3 regions of the Amycolatopsis ponsaeliensis genome follow, and region 1 is predicted to be linked to each of the others. Evidence: riboswitches for the same ligand, from Rfam matches in the RefSeq annotation. Region 1 holds a riboswitch; each other region holds the start of a gene.
The links. A riboswitch is a leader RNA that binds a small molecule or an ion and turns the genes downstream of it on or off. The one in region 1 is predicted to bind thiamine pyrophosphate.
Positions count from the first base shown of each region.

Region 2: linked by a shared signal. The riboswitch ahead of thiC (phosphomethylpyrimidine synthase ThiC) and the one ahead of QQ657_RS40130 (thiamine ABC transporter substrate-binding protein) in region 1 are both predicted to bind thiamine pyrophosphate.
Region 3: linked by a shared signal. The riboswitch ahead of thiO (glycine oxidase ThiO) and the one ahead of QQ657_RS40130 (thiamine ABC transporter substrate-binding protein) in region 1 are both predicted to bind thiamine pyrophosphate.

Region 1 is NZ_JAPZLD010000037.1:44,350-52,145, forward strand. It holds gene QQ657_RS40105 (hypothetical protein) at 1-68, shown strand, start outside; gene QQ657_RS40110 (hypothetical protein) at 100-807, shown strand; gene QQ657_RS40115 (winged helix-turn-helix transcriptional regulator) at 900-1,487, shown strand; gene QQ657_RS40120 (hypothetical protein) at 1,487-1,954, shown strand; gene QQ657_RS40125 (4a-hydroxytetrahydrobiopterin dehydratase) at 2,427-2,711, opposite strand; TPP riboswitch at 2,744-2,851, shown strand; gene QQ657_RS40130 (thiamine ABC transporter substrate-binding protein) at 2,873-3,925, shown strand; gene QQ657_RS40135 (ABC transporter permease) at 3,901-5,532, shown strand; gene QQ657_RS40140 (ABC transporter ATP-binding protein) at 5,532-6,539, shown strand; gene QQ657_RS40145 (helix-turn-helix transcriptional regulator) at 6,541-7,350, opposite strand; gene QQ657_RS40150 (dienelactone hydrolase family protein) at 7,485-7,796, shown strand, end outside.
Region 2 is NZ_JAPZLD010000063.1:586-8,381, reverse strand. It holds gene QQ657_RS50520 (AAA family ATPase) at 1-63, shown strand, start outside; gene QQ657_RS50515 (LytR C-terminal domain-containing protein) at 112-726, opposite strand; gene QQ657_RS50510 (DUF3263 domain-containing protein) at 723-1,031, opposite strand; gene QQ657_RS50505 (peptide deformylase) at 1,186-1,764, shown strand; gene QQ657_RS50500 (glycoside hydrolase family 15 protein) at 1,840-4,005, opposite strand; gene QQ657_RS50495 (LysE family translocator) at 4,165-4,758, shown strand; gene QQ657_RS50490 (S1C family serine protease) at 4,839-5,750, shown strand; TPP riboswitch at 5,799-5,920, shown strand; gene thiC (phosphomethylpyrimidine synthase ThiC) at 5,914-7,548, shown strand; gene thiD (bifunctional hydroxymethylpyrimidine kinase/phosphomethylpyrimidine kinase) at 7,545-7,796, shown strand, end outside.
Region 3 is NZ_JAPZLD010000031.1:127,224-135,019, forward strand. It holds gene QQ657_RS36610 (MFS transporter) at 1-844, shown strand, start outside; gene QQ657_RS36615 (threonine ammonia-lyase) at 841-1,791, opposite strand; gene QQ657_RS36620 (hypothetical protein) at 1,938-2,663, shown strand; gene thiE (thiamine phosphate synthase) at 2,728-3,387, opposite strand; TPP riboswitch at 3,419-3,524, shown strand; gene thiO (glycine oxidase ThiO) at 3,518-4,591, shown strand; gene thiS (sulfur carrier protein ThiS) at 4,591-4,791, shown strand; gene QQ657_RS36640 (thiazole synthase) at 4,793-5,551, shown strand; gene QQ657_RS36645 (MarR family winged helix-turn-helix transcriptional regulator) at 5,715-6,149, shown strand; gene QQ657_RS36650 (winged helix-turn-helix transcriptional regulator) at 6,146-6,511, opposite strand; gene QQ657_RS36655 (SDR family oxidoreductase) at 6,604-7,443, shown strand; gene QQ657_RS36660 (ion transporter) at 7,440-7,796, opposite strand, start outside.

The DNA of each region.
Region 1 (7,796 bases):
ATCCGGGACGCGGCCGGGAGATCCTGGACATGTGGACGCCAAGAAAACCGTGGCGCCGTGTCTGGTGAGACTCCGGGTGTCGTTCTCGCCGGTAGTTCGATGACCAGGCTCGTCAGCGCGATACCCGTCATCACCGAACAGACGGGGCGACCGATCGTTCTGGTAGGTGGCCTTGCGGTCATGTGCAGGCTGTCCACCCCTTATCGGGCAACGACCGACCTCGACACCGTCGACCGCCGGGCCGTTGACGAGCGCTCACAGCTCGAACTGCTCGTGTCGACCGGAGCTACCCGGAGCGGCCCGTCCGGCGTTCTGGTTCAGACCCCTCACGGTGCGGTGCAGGTTGACGTCCTGGAAGTCACGGACGCCGAGATCGCCGATCTTCCTGACGATCCGACTGATCGTTTGCATGTCCAATCTCATGCCTGGGCCGCATCGACCGCGTCCGGGCTGGAGCTGAGAGCGGAGGGGCTTGCGCCGTTGACGGTGCGCGTGTCCGAACCGGGCCCGCTCATCGCGATGAAGCTGCAGTCGATCATGAACCGTGGATCGGCGAAGGAGGGTACGGACCTCCTCGACATCGTTCGCATCACTCTGGACCGCAACTGCGGACCTGTCTCCCGAGACCAGCTCGAGGCGGCTGATCCTCAGCTGCGGGCCGATGCGCTGCTCCACACCATGCGGTGGTTCGACCAGTCGGTGGATCGCTCACTGAAGAAGATCGAGGCGGTGCCCGAAAGCGGTGACATTGATGTCGAGGACCTCCAGCTGGTCGGCGAACTGCTCGTTGCCGCGCTCGAGGGATGATGGGCATCACTCCGCTCAACGTCTGATCGCCGGTTCCGTGACTATCGGTCACTAGTTGTTATTTTCATTGGACGCAGGATATGCTGCGTCCAATGAAAGCTTCGCCGAGTCTGCTGCCGCTGCTGCGTTCGCGCATGCAGGGGGAGCTGCTCGCGCTCGTGCTGCTGCACCCGGATCGCGAGTACACCATCACCGAGCTCGCCGAAGCCTGTGGTGTCACGCCCACCGCCGTGCTGCGCGAGGTCGAGCGGCTGGTCGAGGGCGGGATCCTCGAAGCCCGGCGGGTGGGCCGGAGCCGGCTCGTCAAAGCCCGCACGGACACTCCGCTCTACCGGCCCTTGAGCGACCTCATCGCGGTCACCTACGGACCGATGCCACTCCTCGCCGAGGCGCTGTCCGGACTCGCCGGCGTGACCGAGGCCTACATCTACGGGTCCTGGGCGGCGCGCTACAGCGGCGAACCCGGTCCGCCGCCCGGTGACGTCGATGTCCTCGTGGTCGGGTCGCCTGATCCGGACGCGCTCTTCGACCTGGCCGAGCGTGCTTCACGGCGGCTGAGCCGCGAGGTCAACGTGCACCGGATCTCGCCCGAGTCGTGGGCGGCGGACACCGCGGATCCGTTCGTCACCAGCGTTCGTGAACGTCCGCTGGCCCAGCTGAACCTCGACCAGGAGTCTTGATGCCCCAGTGGAACCAAGGCCGTGAACGGATCGACGCGTTCATCACGCGCGGCGCCATCGAGCACGTTCCGGCGTCGCGGGAGGCGGCCGAGGCCGAGCTCGTCAGGGCCCGTACGCACCTCGCGTCGGCGCGGCAGCTGCAGGACACGGATCCGGAAGGCGCCTACACACTGGCGTATGACAGCGCGCGGCGTGCGTTGGCGGCCGTCTTGCAGAACCAGGGTCTGCGCGTGACGAGCCGGGGTGGCCACGTCACCGTCTACGAGGCGGTTCTCGCTCAGCTGGATCCGCCGCTGGGCTCGGTTCTGCGGCCCTTCAACCGGATGCGCGCCCGTCGCAACGAAGTCGCCTACCGATCTTCGGAGGCTCCGACGCTGACGGCGGAAGACGTGGCGGCCGACGTGCCGAAGGTCGAAGCGCTCATCGAGGTGGCCGAGAAGGCGATCCCCAACATGCCACGTTATTGATCGACGACCGCGACGCCGTCGAGCGCTGGTGCCGCTCCGACGAATACGCCGCCGCACTGAAAGTCAGGGCGACGGCGCTCGGTCGGTGGCCGATGTGGCTCAGCCGAGGAGGCCCATCAACGCGATCGCGATCAGCACCACGGCGGGGGCGAGGGCGTTGATCCAGGCGCGCTGGGCGGAGGTGAGGGTGGCGGTGCTGTTCATGGCGCTTCCTAGGGCCGAAATCCGATGCTTCCGCCCTGCTCAGCGCGCTGATCATGTGCTTCGTTAGCGCCTGTGATCGAACTCACCGGCATCCGGGTGACGACGGCCCCGGACCGTGAACCAGAGCACACCTCCGGCCGCTGCCACCATCGATGCGAATGCTGCCGTGCCCACCACGATCGCCTGCGTCATAGCCCGTCTCTCCTAGCAAAGGTCGTTTACCGAGAGACGTCGAACCGGCCGGAAAGTGCACTCAGCGTAACCAGAGTCACAAAGAAGAAAGCACCGAGTCGATCTCGGCCGCCAGCGAGAAGTCCTTCTCCGTCAACCCGCCCGCCGAATGCGTCGAGAGCCGGAACGTCAGCGTCCGCCAGCGGATGTCGATGTCGGGGTGGTGGTCGGCGGCCTCGGCCAGCACCGCGACGCGGTCCACCACCTCGATCGCCTGGGGGAAGCTCGCCAGCTCCGCCTCGCGGGAGATCACCGCTCCGGACCGGGTCCAGCCCGCGCCCAAGCGTTCGTCGGCCTCGGAGTCGCTCAAGATTTCCGTCATGACTCCATCGTCGCGCCTCCTGGACTACGCTGCACGGTTGCCACGGGAGTCCGGTCAGCCGGGCTGAGAGGCGGGGTCACCCGCGACCGTTCGCACCTGACCGGATCATGCCGGCGAAGGGAGGGCTTTCCCTCCTCGTCCGGCGAAGTGCAGGAGGGTAGATGAATAGCAGGGCTGTGCGCGCCGCGACGGCCATCGCCGCTGTCAGCGCCGTCGCCGCTGGGTGCTCGCTGTCGGACGGTGACGGTGGCACGCAGCAGACGCCCACCGTCACCCTCGTGACGCACGACTCCTTCCTGGCGCCGCAGGAGGTGCTCGACGCCTTCCAGAAGCAGTCGGGCATCAAGATTTCCGTGCTCAAGCAGGGCGACGCCGGCTCGCTGACCAACAAGCTCGTGCTGACGAAGGCCAACCCGATCGGCGACGTCGCGTACGGCGTCGACTCGACCTTCGCCTCGCGCGCGCTCAAGGAGGGCGTCTTCGAGCCCTACACCAGCCCGGAGGCCGATCGCGGGCCGCAGCGCTACGCCGTCGACCCCGAGCACCGGCTCTCCGCGGTCGACGTCGGCGACGTCTGCGTCAACGTCGACACGAACTACTTCACCACCAAGGGCATCCCGGCGCCGGAGACCTACGAAGACCTGGCCGACCCGAAGTACAAGGACCTGCTGGTCGCGGAGGACCCGGCGACGGCCTCGCCCGGGCTCGCGTTCCTCCTCGGCACCATCGCGAAGTACGGCGAAACCGGCTGGAAGGACTACTGGACGAAGCTGAAGGCCAACGGGCTCAAGGTGGTCAGCGGCTGGGAAGAGGCCTACACCAAGGACTTCTCCGGCTCGTCCGGCAAGGGGCCGCGGCCGATCGTCGTCTCGTACGCGTCTTCGCCCGCCGCCGAGGTCGGCGACGACGGCAAGCCGCGCACCAAGGCGCTGCTCGACACCTGCTACCGGCAGGTCGAGTACGCGGGCGTGCTGGCGAACGGCAAGCAGGCCGAGAGTGCGCGCAAGGTCGTCGACTTCCTGCTGTCGCAGCAGTTCCAGGCGACCGTCGCGGCCAACATGTACGTCTACCCGGCGCGCCAGGGCGTCGACCTGCCCGCGGGCTGGGCGCAGGTCGCGCCGCTGCCGCAGAAGCCGCAGGCGCTGACGGCCGACCAGGTCCAGGCCGGACGCGAGAAGTGGATCGGCGAATGGCGCACGCTCGTGCAGTCGTAGCGCCACCGCAGACCGCCCGCGGGCTCGGCCTGGCCCTGCTCGGGCTGGCTCCGATCGGGTTCCTGGTGGTGTTCTTCGCCTGGCCGGTGCTGGCGATCATCGGCCGCGGGTTCGCCGCGGGCGGGCTCGACGTCGTCCTCGGCGACGCGCGGACGTGGCAGCTGGCCGGCTTCACCGTGGCGAGCGCGGCCGCGTCGACGCTGGTGGCGGTGCTCGCCGGGCTGCCGGTCGCGTTCCTGCTGGCCCGGGTGAAGCTGCCCGGGGTCGGCCTCGCAAGGACGCTGGTGCTGGTGCCGTTCGTGCTGCCGACCGTCGTCGTCGGGCTGGCGTTCCGGGCGCTGTGGCCGGACGGCGGGGTGCTGCCGATCGTGCTGGCCAACGCGTTCTTCAACGTCGCCGTCGTCGCGCGGACCGTCGCCGGGTTGTGGGCACGGCTGGATTCGCGGACGACTGACGCCGCTCGCGCGCTGGGCGCGTCGCCGTGGCGGGCGTTCCGCTCGGTGACGCTGCCCGCACTGGCGCCGGCGATCGCGTCCGCCGCGGCCGTCGTGTTCCTGTTCTGCGCCACCAGCTTCGGGGTCGTCCTCATCCTCGGCGGCGCGAAGTACCGGACGCTGGAAACCGAGATCTACCTGCGGACCGTCGACCTCCTGGACCTCTCGGGCGCGGCGGCGCTTTCGCTGATCCAGTTCGCGGCCGTGGTCGCCGCGCTGGTGCTCGGCGGGCTGGCGCGGCGGCGCAAGGACGGCGCCCGGATCGGTGCCGCGAACACCCGGCGCCCCCGCGGCGGCGAGTGGCCGGTCGTCGGCGCCGCGGGCGTCGTGCTGGCGCTCCTGCTGACGCCGATCGTCGCGCTGCTCGTCGAATCGGTGTCCACTTCGGACGGCTGGAGCTTCGCCGGTTATCGAGCGTTGACCAGCACCGGCGAGAAGGGTGCGCTGCAGGTCTCCGGCTGGGACGCCGCGGTGAACTCGCTGAAGGTGGCGATCGACGCGACGTTGCTCGCGATGGTCGTCGGCGTGCTCGCGTCCGTCGTGCTGGTGGCGCTGCGCCGGTCACCCGCCAAAGCCGCGCGCGGGCTCGGCGAGACGATGGACGCCGTGCTGATGTTGCCGCTCGGGGTGTCCGCGGTGACCGTCGGGTTCGGCTACCTGGTGACGCTCGACGCGCTGCCCGGCGACCTCCGGACGTCGCCCTACCTCGTGCCGCTGGCCCAGGCGCTGGTGATCATCCCGCTGATCGTGCGGATGGTGCTGCCGGTGCTGCGCTCGGTCGATGTCCGATTGCGGCAGGCCGCGTCGACGCTCGGCGCGAGCCCGCTGCGGGTGTGGCGGGAGATCGACCTGCCGCTGGCGCTGCGCCCGCTGGTCGCGGCGGCCGGGTTCGGGTTCGTCGTGGCGCTCGGCGAATTCGGCGCGACGAGCTTCCTCGCGCGGCCGACGGCGCCGACGCTGCCGGTGGCGATCGCGTCGCTGATGGGACGTCCGGGGGAGCTGAACAACCAGATGGCGTACGCCGCGTGCGCGCTGCTGATGCTCGTGACGGTGCTGGCGGTCGCGCTGATCGACCGGCTCGGGGCCGCGCGCGGCCGGGTGGGAGAGTTCTGATGGCGCTGTCGGTGCGGGACCTGACCGTCCACTACGGATCGTTCGCGGCGGTGCGCGACGCCCGGCTCGACATCGCCGACGGTGAAGTGCTGGCGCTGCTCGGCCCGTCGGGATCGGGGAAGTCGACGCTGCTGCGCGCGATCACCGGCCTCGAGCCATCGGCGCGTGGCTCGGTGAGCTGGGACGGCGACGACCTCGGCGCGGTACCGGTGCACCGGCGCGGGTTCGGGCTGGTGTTCCAGGACGGCCAGCTGTTCGGCCACCGCGACGTCGCCGCGAACATCGCGTTCGGCCTGCGGATGCACGGCGTACCGCGCGCGCAGTGGGCCCCGCGCGTCGCCGAGCTGCTGGAGCTGGTGGGCCTCGCCGGCTTCGAACGACGGCGCGTCACGGAGCTGTCCGGCGGTCAGGCCCAGCGGGTCGCGCTGGCCCGGGCGCTCGCGCCGAAGCCGCGGCTGCTGCTGCTCGACGAGCCACTGTCCGGTTTGGACGCCGGGTTGCGTGAGCAGCTGGCGATCGACCTGGCGGACCTGTTGCGGCGCAGCAAGATCACGGCGCTCTTGGTCACGCATGACCAAGAAGAAGCCTTCACGCTCGCCGATCGCGTGGCGGTGCTCGACGCGGGCGAGGTCCGCCAGGAAGGCGCGGTCCGGCGCGTGTGGCGCAACCCGGCGGACGACGACGTGGCCCGGTTCCTCGGCGTGACGACGTTCGTGGACGCGGAGGTGGCGGGCGGAGTGGCGCACACTTCGCTCGGCGATGTGGCGATGCCCGACACCGACGACGGCCCGGTCCGCCTGGGGTTGCGGCCGCACGCGCTGCGGGTGGCCGCCGAAGGTGTGCCAGGCGAAGTCGTCGCGGCGGTGCACCGCCGCGAGCACGTCCGGCTCGTCGTGAAGCTCGAAGAGTCCACAGTGGACGCGGTCGCGCCGGCGGCGTCGGACCTGCGGGCCGGGGACGCGGTGCACCTCACCCTCGACCCGGACGGCGTCGCGCTGGTCGGCTGACTCAACCGGCCCAGTGCGCGAGGAGGTCCAGCGCGGACTCCGACGGGCTGCCGGGTTCCGCGGTGAAGGTCACCAGCCGCTGGCCCGTGGAGTCCGGCAGCTCGAAGTTCTCGAACCGCAGCGTCAGCTCGCCCGCGACCGGGTGGCGGAAACGCTTGCGCCCGTGCGTGCGCTGCTGCACGACCCGGCCCGACCACAGCGTCCGGAACGGCTCGCTCCGCAGCGTCAGTTCCCCGATCAGGGTGGCGAGCGCCTGGTCGGTCGCGTACCGCGCCGCGACCAGCCGCAGCTGGCCGACGGTGGCGCGGGCGACGTCGTGCCAGTCCGGGAACACTTCGCGGCTCGCCGGGTCGAGCAGGCAGAACCGGGCGAGGTTGCGGGCCGGCGTCGCCGCGAAGTCGAAGAACAGCTGCGCGGACAGCGGGTTCCACGCGAGGACGTCGAGCCGGTGATCGAGGACGAGGGCGGGGACGCGGTCCAGCTTCGCCAGCAGTCCCACGAGCTCGGGGCGGGCCCGGCGGGCCGACGGCGGCCGGGCGGGCCGGGCCGAGGCGAGGTCGTGCAGGTGACCGCGTTCGACGTCGTCGAGCCGCAGGGTCCGGGCCAGCGCGTCGAGGACCTCGGGTGACGGGCCGCGCGCCCGGCCCTGCTCCAGGCGGACGTAGTACTCGACGCTGATCCCGGCGAGCTGCGCGACCTCTTCGCGCCGCAGGCCGGCCACCCGTCGCCGGGGGCCGGTGAGGATTCCGCTGGCGGCCGGCGTCGCGGCTTCGCGGCGCGACTTCAGGAAGCGGCCCAGTTCGCGGTCCATGCGTGTCAGTGTGCGGCTTCTGCGCGCCGCGGACCTGGCCCTGCTGGTACCAGGAACGGCGGACCACCCCACGACAGGGGCTGGGACCGCGTGCCGGCGCGCGGCAGGCTCGGCCGGGACGAAAGGACTTTCCCATGTGCCACAGCACCGAAAGCCGCCCGCCCGCACCGCCGATCCGGGGCGAGGTGACGGCAGACGGACCCCTGACGCTGACCTCGAGCGTCGAGTTCCTGGCCCACCACGCCGTGCCCGCCGCGCCGAACGGCCGCAAGATCGTCCTGCTGCCGGACGTCCGCGGGGTGCACGCCTTCTACCGCGACCTGACCCGCCGGTTCGCCGAAGCCGGGTTCGAGACGGTCGCCGTCGACTACTACGGCCGCACCGCGGGCCTCGGTGCGCGGGACGACGCGTTCGGCTGGGAGAGCCACCTGCCGCACGTGCAGCCG
Region 2 (7,796 bases), on a different contig from region 1:
AGCCTCGACCCTGGCCAGCTCGCGGCACTGGAGGCCTACGCGAAGACCCAGGCCGGGGACTGAAAAAGGGGCGCCACCCCGGCGGGTGGCACCCCTTTCACGACAAGATCGTCAGCTGCCCTTGTGGCCTGACTCGTACTCTTTCGTCACGATCACTATCACGCCTGGCGTCGCGCTCTCTATCCCCGGGAAACGGGGCTCCGCCTTGATCCCGAACTCCTGCGCGAGCTGCTTCGCCGCGGCTTCCTCGTCGGTGCCCGGGCGGTAGAACGCCGTCGTCGTCGGGATGACGCCCTGGGAGTAGTTGCTGACCTCGTTGACGTTCCAGCCGCTGCCGCGGAAGTCCTCCGCCGCGCGGTCCGCCAGGCCCTTGATCGTCGAGTTGTTGAAGACCCGGACGGTCACCCACTTGTTGGACGTCTGCTGGTCACCGGGCTGCCCCGGCTGACCCGACGTGGGCTGACCCGGCGCCGGTGAAGTCGGTGACGGCGGGGTGGTCGACGCCGGCGAAGTCGTGCTCTGCGGCGGCGTCGAAGTCGTGCCCGAAGGCGGCTGCGACCCGGTGGTGGTGCCCGGCGAGCTCGGCGTACCGCTCGGCCCGGCTTCGTTCGATCCGTCGCCACTCAACGCGGACACGCCGCCGATGACCGCGGCGATGATGGCCACCCCGATCAGGACGACGCCCGCGGCCTTCATCGGCCGGGACATTCCCGAAAACACGCTCATTTCAGCTCGATCCCCAGTCGCCGGGCGCCTCGCTTGCGCTGACGGGCGGCACGCGTCTTCTGCAGCCGCCTCACCAGCATCGGGTCGGCTTCGACCGCCTCCGGCTTCTCCAGCAGCTTGTTGAGCAGCTGGTAGTAGCGCGTCGCGGACAAGTCGAAGCGTTCGCGGATGGCGTTCTCCTTCGCCCCGGCGTGTCGCCACCACTGGCGCTCGAACGCGAGGATCTCGACCTCGCGTTCGGTCAGGCCGGGCACGGGCTTCGGCGGCGACGGCTGCGGCTCAGCCATCGACTCCGCGGCGTCCATCCGAGTCCCTCTCAATCGGGCGTATGGCGAATCAGACCTAGCTCTTCCGCGGGCGCCATTCAACCACGGAAGCGCACGCCGACGTGGGCATCCGCGTCGGCGCGTCACGGTCTGATGCAGGTCTACCAGAAGGGTCCGACTAAACTGCGTGGTCGTGAGCATCCATCCCATCGTGATCGCCGGCGAACCCGTGCTGCACCAGCCGACTCGGGAGATCACCGAGTTCGACGAGAAGCTGCGCACCCTCACCGACGACATGTTCGAGACGATGTACGCCGCCGAGGGCGTCGGCCTCGCGGCCAACCAGATCGGCCTCGACCTGCGGGTGTTCGTGTACGACTGCCCGGACGACGAAGGCGTGCGGCACAAGGGCCTGGTCGTGAACCCGAAGCTCGAGACGTCGGAGATCCCGGAGACCATGCCGGACCCGGACGACGACTGGGAGGGCTGCCTGTCGGCGCCCGGCGAGTCGTACCCGACGGGCCGCGCGAAGTGGGCGAAGGTGACCGGCTCCGACCTCGACGGCAACCCGATCGAGGTCGAGGGCACCGGCTACTTCGCGCGGTGCCTGCAGCACGAGACCGACCACCTGGACGGCTTCATCTACCTCGACCGCCTGGTCGGCCGGCACGCGCGCGCGGCGAAGAAGATGTTGAAGTCCAACAAGTGGGGCGTGCCCGGCCTGTCGTGGCTGCCGCCGAAGACCCCCGAGGACGACGGCGCCGTCATCTGACCTTGAAGTGCCGTTAAGGCCACCTTACGGGCGTCTGACGCCCGTAAGGTGGCCTTAACGGCTTTTGGCGGTGGGTCAGCAGCCGAGGTAGTGGCAGCGGACCACCTGCGGCGTCTCCAGCGTCGAGCCCGCCTTGACGTCCCAGGCGAGCCGGACGTACTGGGCGTGCGTCCAGGCCAGCGGGGTCGCCGAGTTGTTCGGCGTGCCCGTCGGGAAGCCGGTCTGGCCCGACGGCGCATTCTCGTCCCACACCTGCTCCGGCATGGTCTCCGCCGAGCTGCCCACCCGGCCGAGGTCACGCAGCCGGCGCGCGGCCGACGACGAGTCGCCGAGCGTCAGCTCGTACTCGCCGCGCTCACCGGCGAGCAGCGGCCACAGCCGCCCGAACGTCGTGCGGCTCTCGGCCGGGAACGTGTAGTCCCACGGCGAACCGTCGGCCTGCTCGCCGTAGCCGTCCTTCGTGTACCGGTGCCAGAACTGCCCGGTCGGCGTCGTGAACGCGATGTCCTTGTCGGTGACCCGAATGCTGTTCTTGATCACCGGGTCGTCGGCGCGGTAGATGCCGAGGCGCACCAGGTCGAGGAAGCCCGCGTCGGTGACCGCGCGCTGGTCCATCGTGACGCTCGAGTTGCCGAGGTTGTACGTCGTACCCGCGTTGGCGTTGGCGTCCTTCGTGAGCCGGACGAAGTACGGGTCCTTCGACAGCGGCCCGTTCGTGGTGATCGTCTGCTTCGGCAGGTCGGCCTTGAACTTGTCGGCCGCCGCGAGGTAGCGGGCGGCGTCCGCCGGAGCTCCGTTGTGCGAAGCCAGATCCGCGGCGCAGACGAGCCCGGCGATCACCGAGGCGATGGTCGACGGGGACCAGCCGTCCTGCTCCTCCCAGCGTTCCTGCTGGGTGTACGGCGCCGGCTGCCCGTTCGGGCCGACGTAACCGATGATGAAGTCGGCGGCCTTCCGGACGCCGGGCCACAGGTCGGTGCGCCCGAGCTGCTGGGCCAGCACGATCGGGAAAGCGGTTTCGTCGAGCTGGATCGACGTCCAGTACGGCACGCCGTCGACGCGGCTGTTCTGCGGCATGTGCCCGTCGGCCTGCTGCTGCGTGCCGAACATGTAGCTCACCGCGCGGTTCGCGGCAGCCTTGTCGCCGCCGGCGGCCAGGCCGGTCGCGATCTGGTAGAGGTCACGCGGCCAGACCAGGTGGTAGGTGCCGGACGGCGACCACTCCGGGTCGTTGTTCCCGAAGCGCCACGGCATGCTCGGCGACGCGATGAAGGCGCCCGGGTGGTGCTTGTCCTCGCTCGCGGCGAGGGTCAGCATCGACGCCTTGTAGAGGTCGCGCTCGGCGTCGGTCTTCAGCGACGACGGCGGCTTGCTGACCCCGCGCAGGTACTGCTCCCAGCCGCGGTCGTACGCGCGCGTGATGTCACGGACGCCACGTCGCTGCGACGCTTGCGCGCTGCCGAGCGCGTCGGCGGTCTTCGCGCCCATGCCGAGGGCGAGGGTGACGTGCCGGTTGCGGACGCCGTCGGCGCTCGTCTGCCCGGTCAGCAGGACGTTGCCCTTCGCGGCGGTGTCGTAGGTGTTCAGCTTGAAGGTCTTGGTGAGCTGCGTGTTCCCGTCGGACGAGCCCGCGTAGCCGACGCTGGTCTTCGTGAAGGCGGGCTTCGCGGTCAGGGCGGCGGCGTTGGTGGCGTCCTGCGCGGTGACGGCGTCGCCCTTCCGCCCGGCCGAGTCGTCGGAGCCGTCGTTGGTCAGGTCCGGGTCGGCGACCGCGTAGAGCTGGTACGGCCGCCCGGTGAGCGACTGGAAGTCGACGTCCACCAGCACCGTCGTGGCGGCCGGGTCGGTGACGTAGGTCTTGCGCAGGCGCCAGCGGTGCTGGTCGTCGGTGATGGTCTGCTCGTAGGTCAGGCTGTCGTCGTCGGTCCGCCGGACCTGCTGGGACTTGGCGGTGTAGTCGGCGACGGCGAAGCCGCGGCCGTCGGTGACGACGAAGTTCATCGACCGGACGCTCGGCGTCGACAGGTCCGGGTAGTAGACCTCGGACAGCTGGCCACCTTGGAGGGTGAACCAGACGTTGCTCGACCGGTCGTGCGCGGTGCCGAAGCCGGTCTTGTTCGCGGGCAGCCAGCTGGGATGGGCGCCCGGAGCGCCGGGAGCCTCTCCCGCGGCCGCCGCTATCCCCGGGATCAGGCCGGTGACCAGCAGCCCGGCGAGGGCGCCGAACATGAGTTTTCGCATATCAACCCCACAGAAAGTCGCTTCTGCACCGTTACAGAAGCGCCTGGAAGTCTCTCGCCGATCCTTCACCGGCGCATGGTCCGATCCGGTGAACCACTGACCGTCACTGGTCCGGTAAAACGCTTGCCCACCGTGTCCGGCGCCCGCGACGATCGGGGAATGCCGAACCTGCTCGCGTTCCTCCCCGCCGCGTTCCTCATCGCGATGGTCCCCGGCCCCGCGACGGTCATGCTGATCAAGCAGGCGGCCCGCGGCTCGAAGCGCAACGCCTTCGCGACCATCGCCGGCATCGAAGCCGGGGTTGCGTTCTGGGGGCTCGCCGCGGTGTTCGGCCTGATCGCGCTGCTCGCGGCTTCTCAGACCGCGTACGACATCCTGCGGTTCGCGGGCGCACTCTTCCTCGTCTACCTGGGGATCAAGGCACTCTTCTTCCGCGGTCGGGGCGAGGAGAAGGAGATCCGGCCCGGCGCGGGCTTCCGGTCAGGGCTGCTCACGAACCTCGGCAACCCGAAGGCGGGCGTGTTCGCCCTGTCGTTCCTGCCGCAGTTCGTCCCGGCCCACGCGGGCGCCGGCGCGCTGCTGGTCTGCGTCGCGGCTTGGATCGCCGCCGACGTCGTCTGGTACTCGGCGCTCGCCCTGCTCGTCACGCGGCTCGGGCAGTGGCTGCGCCGCGACGACGTCAAGCGGTGGCTCGAGCGCACGTCCGGCGGGCTGCTGATCGGCTTCGGCGTCACCGTGGCCCTCGAAGGCTGAGTTCACGAACAGCGAACGGACTTCCGCGGCCTTCGAGCGCACACTTGTAGTACCTGCAACGGTGTAATCGAGGTGCCTTCATGGATGACGCGATGGACGCCTACTCGCGCGCCGTCAGCACGGTCGCCAAGACCGTCACCCCGCACGTCGCCGGGGTGCAGCTCGCGCGCGGCAGTGGCTCGGCGGTCGTCTTCGCCGAGGACGGCCACCTGCTCACCAACGCCCACGTCGTCGCCGACCACCGGCGGGGTGTCGCGACCTTCGCCGACGGCAGCGAGGTGCCCTTCGACGTCGTCGGCGCCGATCCGCTGTCCGATCTCGCCGTGCTGCGGGCGCGTGGCGAGACGCCGTCGGCCGCCCGGCTGGGTGACGCCGACGAGCTCGTCGTCGGGCAACTCGTCGTGGCCATCGGGAGCCCGCTCGGCTTCTCCGGCACCGTCACCGCCGGCGTCGTCAGCGCGCTCGGCCGGGCGCTCCCGGTGCGGCAGGGACGGACCACCCGGGTGATCGAGGACGTCATCCAGACCGACGCCGCGCTCAACCCCGGCAACTCCGGCGGCGCGCTCGCAGACTCCACCGGCCGCGTCGTCGGGATCAACACCGCGGTCGCCGGCGTCGGGCTCGGGCTCGCCGTGCCGATCAACACGACCACCCGGCGGATCATCGACACGCTCGTCGTCGAAGGCCGGGTGCGGCGGGCGTACCTCGGCGTCGTCGGCGTGCCCGCCCCGCTGCCGGACGACATCGCCGAGCGCACCGGCCAGAGCGCCGGGCTGCGGGTGCGCGAAGTCGTCTCCGGCGGCCCCGCGGACCGGGCGGGCCTCAAGGCAGGCGACCTCGTGCTGACCGTCGGGCGCACCCGCGTCTCGGACGCGCAGGGCATCCAGCGGCAGCTGTTCGCCGAAGTGATCGGCACCGCACTGCCGATCACCGTGCTGCGCAACGGAGCCATGGTCGACGTCTACGCGACACCCGCCGAACTGGTCGGGTGAGGTGAGCGGACTTGAGTATGTCGCCCCGGCGTGGCATGGTCGGTGGCACAACACCAACGCGGGAGCTCGCGCCATGGCGGGCTGAGAGGGTGACTTGCGTTTCGCAGGCGTCACCGACCGCATGAACCTGACCGGGTAATGCCGGCGTAGGGAGTGAAAGTCGTTGACGACGCTCGAAAACAAGGACGTCTCCGTCACCACGGGTCCGATCACCGGATCGCACAAGGTGTACCACCAGACCGAATCCGGGCTTCGGGTTCCGGCACGCCGGATCGACCTCTCGAACGGCGAACACTTCGACGTCTACGACACTTCGGGCCCGTACACGGATCCCGAAGCCACCATCGATGTCCACAGTGGACTCCACCGGCTGCGCGCCGGCTGGGCCGACGGCCGTGAGCACAACACACAGCTCGGCTGGGCCAAACAAGGCGTCGTCACCAGGGAAATGGAGTACATCGCAGCCCGCGAGCGCGTCGACCCGGAGTTCGTGCGCACCGAGGTCGCCAGCGGTCGCGCGGTGATCCCGGTCAACCGCCGCCACCCGGAGTCCGAGCCGATGATCATCGGCAAGAACTTCCTGGTGAAGATCAACGCCAACATGGGCAACTCGGCCGTCTGGTCGTCGGTCGAGGAAGAGGTCGACAAAATGGTGTGGGCGACCCGCTGGGGCGCCGACACGATCATGGACCTCTCCACCGGCAAGCGGATCCACGAGACGCGCGAGTGGATCATCCGCAATTCGCCGGTCCCGGTCGGCACCGTGCCGATCTACCAGGCACTGGAAAAGGTCGACGGGGAACCGGAAAAGCTGTCGTGGGAGATCTACCGCGACACGATCATCGAGCAGTGCGAGCAGGGTGTCGACTACGTCACCGTGCACGCCGGCGTGCTGCTGCGCTACATCCCGCTGACCGCGCGGCGCGTCACCGGGATCGTCAGCCGCGGCGGGTCGATCATGGCCGCGTGGTGCCTCGCGCACCACCAGGAGTCGTTCCTGTACACGCACTTCGAGGAACTCTGCGAGATCCTGCGGCAGTACGACGTCACGTTCTCCCTCGGCGACGGCCTGCGTCCCGGCTCGATCGCCGACGCCAACGACCGCGCCCAGTTCGCCGAGCTGGAGACCCTCGGCGAGCTGACGCACATCGCGCGGTCGCACGACGTCCAGGTGATGATCGAGGGCCCCGGTCACGTGCCGATGCACAAGATCAAGGAGAACGTGGAGCTGGAGGAAAAGCTCTGCGGCGAAGCGCCGTTCTACACTCTCGGTCCACTTGCGACGGACATCGCGCCCGGCTACGACCACATCACGTCGGCCATCGGCGCGGCGCAGATCGGCTGGTACGGCACGGCGATGCTCTGTTACGTCACGCCGAAGGAGCACCTCGGCCTGCCGAACCGCGACGACGTCAAGACCGGCGTGATCACGTACAAGATCGCCGCGCACGCCGCGGACCTCGCCAAGGGGCACCAGTACGCGCAGGAGTGGGACGACGAGCTGTCGAAGGCGCGCTTCGAGTTCCGCTGGAACGACCAGTTCAACCTCTCGCTCGACCCGGACACGGCGCGTTCGTTCCACGACGAGACACTGCCCGTCGAAGCGGCGAAGACGGCGCACTTCTGCTCGATGTGCGGCCCGAAGTTCTGCTCGATGCGGATCACGCAGGACGTCCGCAAGTACGCCGAGGAGCACGGTCTGTCCACTGTGGAAGCGATCGAAGCCGACATGGCTTCGAAGTCGGCGGAGTTCGCCGAGGCCGGGAACAAGGTCTACCTGCCCGTGGTGCAGCCATGACTCCGCCCACCGCCCTCACCATCGCCGGATCCGACTCCGGCGGTGGTGCGGGCATCCAGGCGGACCTGCGCACGTTCTTCGCGCATGGTGTCCACGGGCTGGTCGCGCTGACGGCGGTGACCGTGCAGAACTCGTTGGGCGTCCAGGGTTTCACGGAGATTCCCGCCGACGTCGTGACCGCGCAGATCAAGGCGGTGGCGTCCGACATGGGCGTGAACGCGGCGAAGACGGGGATGCTGGCCACGGCC
Region 3 (7,796 bases), on a different contig from region 1:
CGGCATCGGCGACCCGATCGTGCTGGTCGCGGGCCTGCTGGGGATCGCGGGGCTGACCGCGTTCGTCGTCGTCCAGCACCGCTCGCGCGAGCCGCTGGTGCCGCCGTCGCTGTTCCGCGACCGGACGTTCACCCTGGCCAACGCGCTGACCTTCGCCATGTACGCGGCGCTCGGCGGCGTGATGATGCTGCTGGTCATGCAGCTGCAGGTTTCGCTGCATTACTCGCCAACGGCGTCCGGCCTGGCCGGGCTGCCGCTGACGGTGATCATGCTTTTGCTGTCCGGCCGGTCGGGCGCGCTGGCCCAGCGCATCGGGCCGCGGGCGCAGCTGGTCGTCGGCCCGATCGTCGTCGGCATCGGGATGCTGCTGATGCTGCGCATCGCGCCCGGCGCGTCCTACCTCGGCGCGGTGCTGCCCGCGGTCGTGGTGTTCGGGCTCGGCCTGGCGACGGTGGTGGCCCCGGTGACCGCGACGGTGCTCGCCGCGGCCCCGGACCGCTTCGCCGGCGTCGCGTCCGGGGTGAACAACGCCATCGCGCGGTCCGGTGGGCTCCTGGCGGTGGCGGTGCTGCCCGCGGCGGCCGGGCTGACCGGCGAGGCGTACGCGGACCCGGTGGCGCTCACCGCGGGCTGGCGGATGGCCCTGGTCATCTGCGCGGCCCTGGCGATCGCCGGTGGGCTGATCGCGCTCGGCATCCACAACGGCGTCCTGGAGCCGCCGTCGGAGCCGGCCGAGCCCGCCGCCGCGGACGAGTCTCCGCACCTGGGCGAGTGCTACCACTGCGGGGTCGAGGGCCCGCCGACGCACATCCGCGGCGGCGGGACCCCGGTCGCCGGTTCCTAGCCCGCGAGGATTTCGGCGAACAACGCCGGGTCCGCGTTGCCGCCGGAGACGATCGCGACCGTGCGGTCGGCCGGCAGCTCGCCCGCGTGGAACAGGTACGCCGCCGTCGTCACCGCGCCGCTGGGCTCGGCGACCAGCCGGGCCTTGCGGGCGAGCGTGCGCATGGCCTCGCGGATCTCGTCCTCGGTGACCGTGACCATGGCGTCGACGACCTCGCGCAAGTGCGCGAAGGTCAGCTCGGACGGCTGCGCGCGCAGGCCGTCGGCGATCGTGCGGGCGCGGTCGGCCTGGGGCCAGTCGACCTGGTGGCCCAGGCGCAGCCCCTCGGTCGTGTCGCCGGCGAGCGCGGGCTCGACGCCGATCACCTTCGCGTGCGGCGCGCGGGCCTTGATCGCGGTGCCGACGCCGGAGGCCAGCCCGCCGCCACTGACCGGCACCAGCACGACCTCGACGTCGGGGAGGTCCTCGGCGATCTCGAGGCCGGCCGTGCCCTGCCCGGCGATGATGGCCGCGTCGTCGTAGGGCGGGACGAGGGTCAGCCCGCGTTCGGCGGCCAGTTCGCGCGCTTTCCCCTCGTGTTCGCCGATCGGCACCTCGATCACCTCGGCGCCGTAAGCGCGGGTGGCCTCGACCTTGATCCGCGGCGCGACGTCCGGCACGACGATCACCGCGGGCACGCCGTACTGCTGCGCGGCGTAGGCGACCGCCTGCGCGTGGTTGCCGCTCGAGTACGCGATGACGCCGCGAGAGCGCTGCTGCTCGTCGAGAGCGCCGATCGCGTTGAACGCGCCGCGCACCTTGAACGCGCCGACCGGTTGCAGGCTTTCGGGTTTGAGCCACAGGGTTCCGCGGGGATCCCACGTCTGGAGCAGCAGGGGCGTGTGCACGGCGACACCTTGGACGCGCTTCGCCGCGGCCTCGATGTCAGAGATCGTCACCAGTTCCATGTGCTGAGTATGTCAAGAAAATGTTCGGTCTGGAGTGTCTATTGTGGACACTCGGAGTGGTCCTTCTCACGTCGGGGCAACGCGGGGAGTCACTCGCGCGCCTTACGCGTTGGACAGGGGAGAAGACTTACTACCGGATCGGGATCATGAGCAAGGAGAACGCAGCGGCTTCCGAAGCGAAGGAAGAAAAGTCAGGTTTGCGCATCGCGCAGGTGATGGCAGCGGCACTGGCGGCGGTGACGGCGGCACTGCTGGGATCGACGCTCGGCGTGGCGGGGACCGTCGTGGGCGCGGGCGTGGCGAGCGTGATCACGACGGTCGGCGGCGAGATCTACCTGCGTTCGCTGCAGCGCACGCGCGCGGCGGCGGCGAAGGCCCGGCAGCTGGCGACGTCGGGAATCCGCCGCCGTGGAACCGGTTCCGAGGTGGCGCTGGCCGAACAGCCGACAGTCCAGTTGCCCCGGCCCGGCGAGGATCCGGACGAGCCTTCGCGGCTGCGGAAGCTGCGCTGGCCGTTGATCATCGGCACGAGCGTGGCGGCGTTCGCGGTGGCGATCCTGGCGATAGTGGGCTTCGAGTCGGCGACGGGCACCCAGATCGGCGGCGGAACGGGTTCGAGCATCGGCAAGATCTTCGGCGGCGGCGGGCACGCGGACACGACGCCGTCGACAACCCCGTCGACCTCGACGAACGACACCCAGGACTCGCCTGCTCCGAGCACGTCGTCGACGTCCACGGAGACGACCACCCCGCCGACAACCTCGACGGAGTCCCCGACGACCACGCCGACGACCCCGAGCACGACGGCCCAGCAGCCGACGACGTCAGCACCGGCGACCAGCCAGGGCGCGGCGGCCACCCCGACCCCGTAACTGTCATGAGGGGCACCTTCATGGACTTAAGAGCCATGAAGGTGCCCCTCATGGCATCCGCGGGTCAGGGGAGGCGGGCCCGCAGTTTCCGAGCCGCGGCCTCCGGATCCGACGCTTCCGTGATCGCCCGGACCACCACGATCCGCGACGCCCCCGCGTCCAGCACCTCCGGGAGCCGCGGACCGTCGATGCCGCCGATCGCGAACCACGGCCGTTCAGGAGCGGAAGCCGCCGTCGCGCGGACCAGGTCCAACCCCGGCGCCGAACGCCCCGGCTTCGTCGGCGTCGGCCAGCACGGGCCCGTGCAGAAGTAATCGACGCCCGGCTCCGACGCCGCGGCCGAAGCCTGCGGAACCGAGTGCGTCGAGCGGCCGATCACCACGTCGTCGCCGAGGATTCGCCGGGCCAGCGGCACCGGGATGTCGTCCTGGCCCAGGTGGAGCACGTCCGCGCCGACCGCCAGCGCCACGTCCGCCCGGTCGTTCACCGACAGCAACGCCCCGTGCCGGGCGCACGCCTCCGCCAGCACCTCCAGCGCCGCGATCTCTCCCGCGGCCTCCAGTGCCCCGGTCTTGTCGCGCAGCTGGATGATGTCGACGCCGCCGGCCAAGGCCGCGTCGGCGAAGGAAGCCAGGTCGCCGCGGGTGGTGCGGGCGTCCGTGCACAGGTACAGGCGCGCGCTGTCGAGGCGGGCGCGGATCTTGTCACCGGAGAGGGCGGGCATAGCGGCGACCGTACCTCGCGAGCTAGGGTGGACTTGTCCGCACGGGAGCCCGAGGCATGGGCTGAGAGGGAGCTGCCGCTCCGACCGTGGAACCTGATCCGGGTCATGCCGGCGCAGGGAGCGTGATTCCATGACGAACCTGGCAGTGGTGGGCGGCGGCGTGATCGGCCTGTCCGCGGCCTGGCGTGCCGCCCGGCAGGGCAACCCGGTCACCCTCTACGACCCCGAACCCGTCCGCGGCGGCGCGTCCTGGCTGGCCGGCGGCATGCTCGCCCCGGTCACCGAGGCCTGGCCCGGCGAAGAGGACGTCCTCACGCTCGGCGAGGAGTCGCTCAGGCGCTGGCCCGGCTTCGCGAGCGACCTCGCGCAGGAAGGCGTCGACCCCGGCCTGGCCGGGCACGGGACCCTCGTCGTCGCCTTCGACAGCGCCGACGCCGGTCACCTCGACATCCTCGCCGGGCACCTGCACTCGATCGGCCGCGCGGCCGAACGGCTGACCGGCCGGGAGACCAAGCGGCTCGAACCCGGCACCGGGTCCGTCCGAAGTGGACTCCTCGTGCCCGGGGACCTGGCCGTGGACAACCGGAAACTCCTCCACGCCCTGTACGCGGCCTGCCAGAAACGCGACGTCCGGTTCGTCCGCGAGCGCGTCGAACGGATCCCGGACGCCGACGCCGTCGTGCTCGCCGCCGGTGCCTGGACCGGCCGGCTGCACGCGCAGCTCGCCGACGCCGTCCGCCCGCTCAAAGGCGAAATCCTGCGCCTGAAACCCCGCCGCGGCTGCCTGCCGCCGCCGACGCGCACCATCCGGGCCGTCGTCGAGGGCCGGCCGATCTACCTCGTCCCGCGCGGCGATCAGGAACTCGTCCTCGGCGCCACGCAGTACGAGGCGGGTTTCGACCGGGCCGTCACCGCGCGCGGCGTCCGCGAGCTGATCGAGGGCGCCGAGCGCGTCTTCCCCGCGATCACCGAGTACGAGCTCGTCGAGACCGCCGCGGGCCTGCGGGCCGGCAGCCGGGACGTGCTGCCCTACATCGGGGTCCTGGACGACGGCGTCTTCGCCGCCACCGGGCACCACCGCAACGGCCTGCTGATGGCCCCCGTGACCGCGGACGCCGTGGTCGCCTGGCTCGAGGGCGAGAAGCCGCCCGAAGGCGTCGAAGCGGCTTCACCCGCCCGCCTGCACCAGAAGGAGCACGCCTGATGGAGATCAAGCTCAACGGGAAGTGGACGGAGTTCCCGGACGGCGCGACCGTCGCCGACGTCCTCGACGCGTCCGGCGGGCAGCGGCCCGGCATCGCCGTCGCGGTCGACGGCGTCGTCGTCCGCCGGAGCGACTGGACGACCACCGCCGTGCCGAAGGGTGCGGGCGTCGACGTGCTCACCGCGGTCCAGGGAGGCTGAAATGGACGCAGAACCGCTGGTCATCGGCACCGCCAAGCTGACGTCCCGGCTGATCATCGGCACCGGCGGCGCGGCGAACCTCGCCGTGCTCGAACGCGCGCTGGTCGCGTCCGGCACCGAGCTGACCACCGTCGCCATGCGCCGCGCCGACGCCGAAGGCGGCTCCGGCGTCCTCGAACTCCTGAGAAGGCTCGGGATCGAGCTGCTGCCGAACACCGCGGGCTGCCGCACGGCCGCCGAAGCCGTGCTCACCGCGCAGCTGGCGCGCGAGGCGCTCGGTACCGATCTCATCAAGCTCGAGGTGCACGCCGACGACCGGACGCTGCTCCCGGACCCGTTCGAAACCCTCGACGCGGCCGAACGGCTCGCCGCCGACGGCTTCACCGTGTTCGCCTACACGAACGACGACCCGGTGCTCGCGCTGCGCCTGGAGGAGGCCGGCTGCGCCGCCGTGATGCCGCTGGGCGCGCCGATCGGCACCGGTCTCGGGATCCGGAATCCGCACAACATCGAGCTGATCGTTTCGCGGGCGGGCGTGCCGGTGATCCTGGACGCCGGAATCGGCACGGCGTCCGACGCGACGCTGGCGATGGAGCTGGGCTGCGACGCCGTCCTGCTGTCCACCGCCGTCACCCGGGCGACGGACCCGGAACGGATGGCCGCGGCGATGCGCGCGGCCGTCGTCGCCGGTCACCTGGCCCGGAGCGCGGGGCGCGTGCCGCAGCGGTTCTGGGCGCAGGCGTCGAGTCCACCCCGGTGAAACCCGCTGCTTTTCGGGGGCTCCGGGTGGCGGAGCCCCCGGCCCCGGGGCGGAGCCCCGGTTACAACACAGGTGCCTTAACGCCGAACGTGCACCGCCAACCCGTAAGGTTGTCGGCACTTTCCGGCGCATCCGCGCGCGTGTAAGGCAGAAGGAGCCAGCCGTGACCAGCACCTCCGTCCAGGACGTCTCGGGCAGGTTGTACCTCGCCGTCGGCAGGCTGTCCCGGTCACTGCGGCAGGCCGGCGTGCCCGGCCCGGGCCACGGCGCCATCTCGGCTCTCGCGACGCTGGTCATCTCCGGCCAGCTGCGCCTCGGCGACCTCGCCGCGAAGGAGGGTGTCGCCGCGGCGACCATGTCGCGGATCATCGCGTCCCTGGTCGAAGCGGGGTACGTCAGCCGCGAGTCCGACCCGGTCGACCGCCGCGCGTGGTTGGCGAAGGCGACCGAAGAGGGCGAGCGGCTGGTGTCCGGCGTCCGGTCGACGCGGGTGCAGGAGCTGAACCGGCGGCTGGATCGGCTGTCCCCGGAACATCGCGAAGCGCTGACGACGGCGCTTCCGGCGCTCGAAGCCCTGATCGCCGACGAAGACCGCTAAGCCGGGGGCGGTAGCCGCCGGGTGATCCGGTCGAAGAGCTCTCCCAGCGGCTCGCCGACGTCGCGGCCGAACTCGGTCAGCCCGTAGGTGACCTGGGGCGGCGTCGTCGGCTCGACGCGCCGCCAGATCAGGCCGTCCCGGACCAGCGCCCGCAGGGACTGGGCGAGCATCTTCTCGCTGATGCCTTCGATGCTCTCGCGCAGCTCGAAGAACCTCAGGTCGTTGCTCTGCAAGGAGATCAGCACCCAGATGCCCCACCGGCTGGTCACGTGGTCGACCACCTCGCGCGCGGCGCACTCGGTGTGAAACACCTCATACCGCGGCTTGGCCTCATCCTGGGTGATCTGCGCGCCTCCGGTCACGTAGGGAGCTTACCCAGAGGTATGTCCTTACCAAAAGTTAGCCCGGCTCCTAGCGTCCTGAGCACCGAAGACATCGGACGAAGGAGCAGAGCATGATCGTGGTGACCGGGGCTACCGGGAACGTGGGCCGGCCGTTGACGGAGGCGCTGGCCAAGGCGGGGCAGCAGGTGACGGCGGTGTCGCGGCACGCCGCGGAGGTCCCGGAAGGCGTCCGCCACGTGGTGGCCGACCTGGCCGAGCCCGCCGGCCTGGAGCCGGCGCTGGCCGGGGCGAAGGCGTTGTTCCTGCTGCTGTCCGGCGACCTGCACGCCGTCGGCGCCGACCCGGCCGGCGTCATCGCCCGCGCCACGGCCGCCGGGGTCCGCAAGGTCGTCCTGCTGTCCACGCTGGGCGTGGCGACCAGGCCCTTCGGCACGACGCGGGTCGCGATGCGCGCCCTGGAGGACGCGGTGCGGGAGTCCGGTTCGGACTGGACCATCCTGCGGCCGGGTGGCTTCGCCTCCAACGCGCTGTGGTGGGCCGAGTCCGTCCGCACCCAGCGCGTCGTCGCCGCGCCCTTCGGGGACACCGGGGTGCCGGTGATCGACCCGGCGGACATCGGCGAGGTCGCCGCGGCCTGTCTGCTGGACGACCGGCACACCGGCGAGGTGTACGAGCTGACCGGACCGGCGGTGATCACGCCGCGCGGGCAGACCGAGGCCATCGCCGCCGCACTGGGCTCGCCGGTGCGGTTCCACGAGCTCACCCGCGCCGAGGCCAAGGCCGGCATGACCCGGAGCATGCCGGGCGAGCTCGCCGACGACACCCTGGACATCCTCGGCTCCCCGAGCCCGGCCGAATTGCGCGTCAGCCCGGACGTCGAGCGGGTGCTCGGCCGGGCCCCTCGCTCGTTCGCCGACTGGGCCGCCCACAACGTCGGCGCGTTCCGCTAAGCGGCCTGTTCGCGTCGCAGCTCGGCCAGCTCCGCGCGCACGGCGCGGAGCTCTTCGAGGATCTCGCGGTTGGCCTCGGCCTGTGTCGCGGCTTGTTTGGCCTCTTCCTCGCGGATGTCCTGGCGCAGCTCGTCTTCCATGCCGCTGACGACCACGGCGATGAAGAGGTTCAGCACCGCGAAGCTCGACACCAGGATGTAGACGACGAAGAAGATCCAGGCCGTCGGCGCCTGGACCATGATCTCCTTCGCGATGTCCGGCCACGCTTCGCCGGTCATCACCTGGAACAGCGTGAACAGCGATGTCCCGAGGTCGCCGAAGTTCTCCGGCGAGATCACGCCGAACAGCTTGGT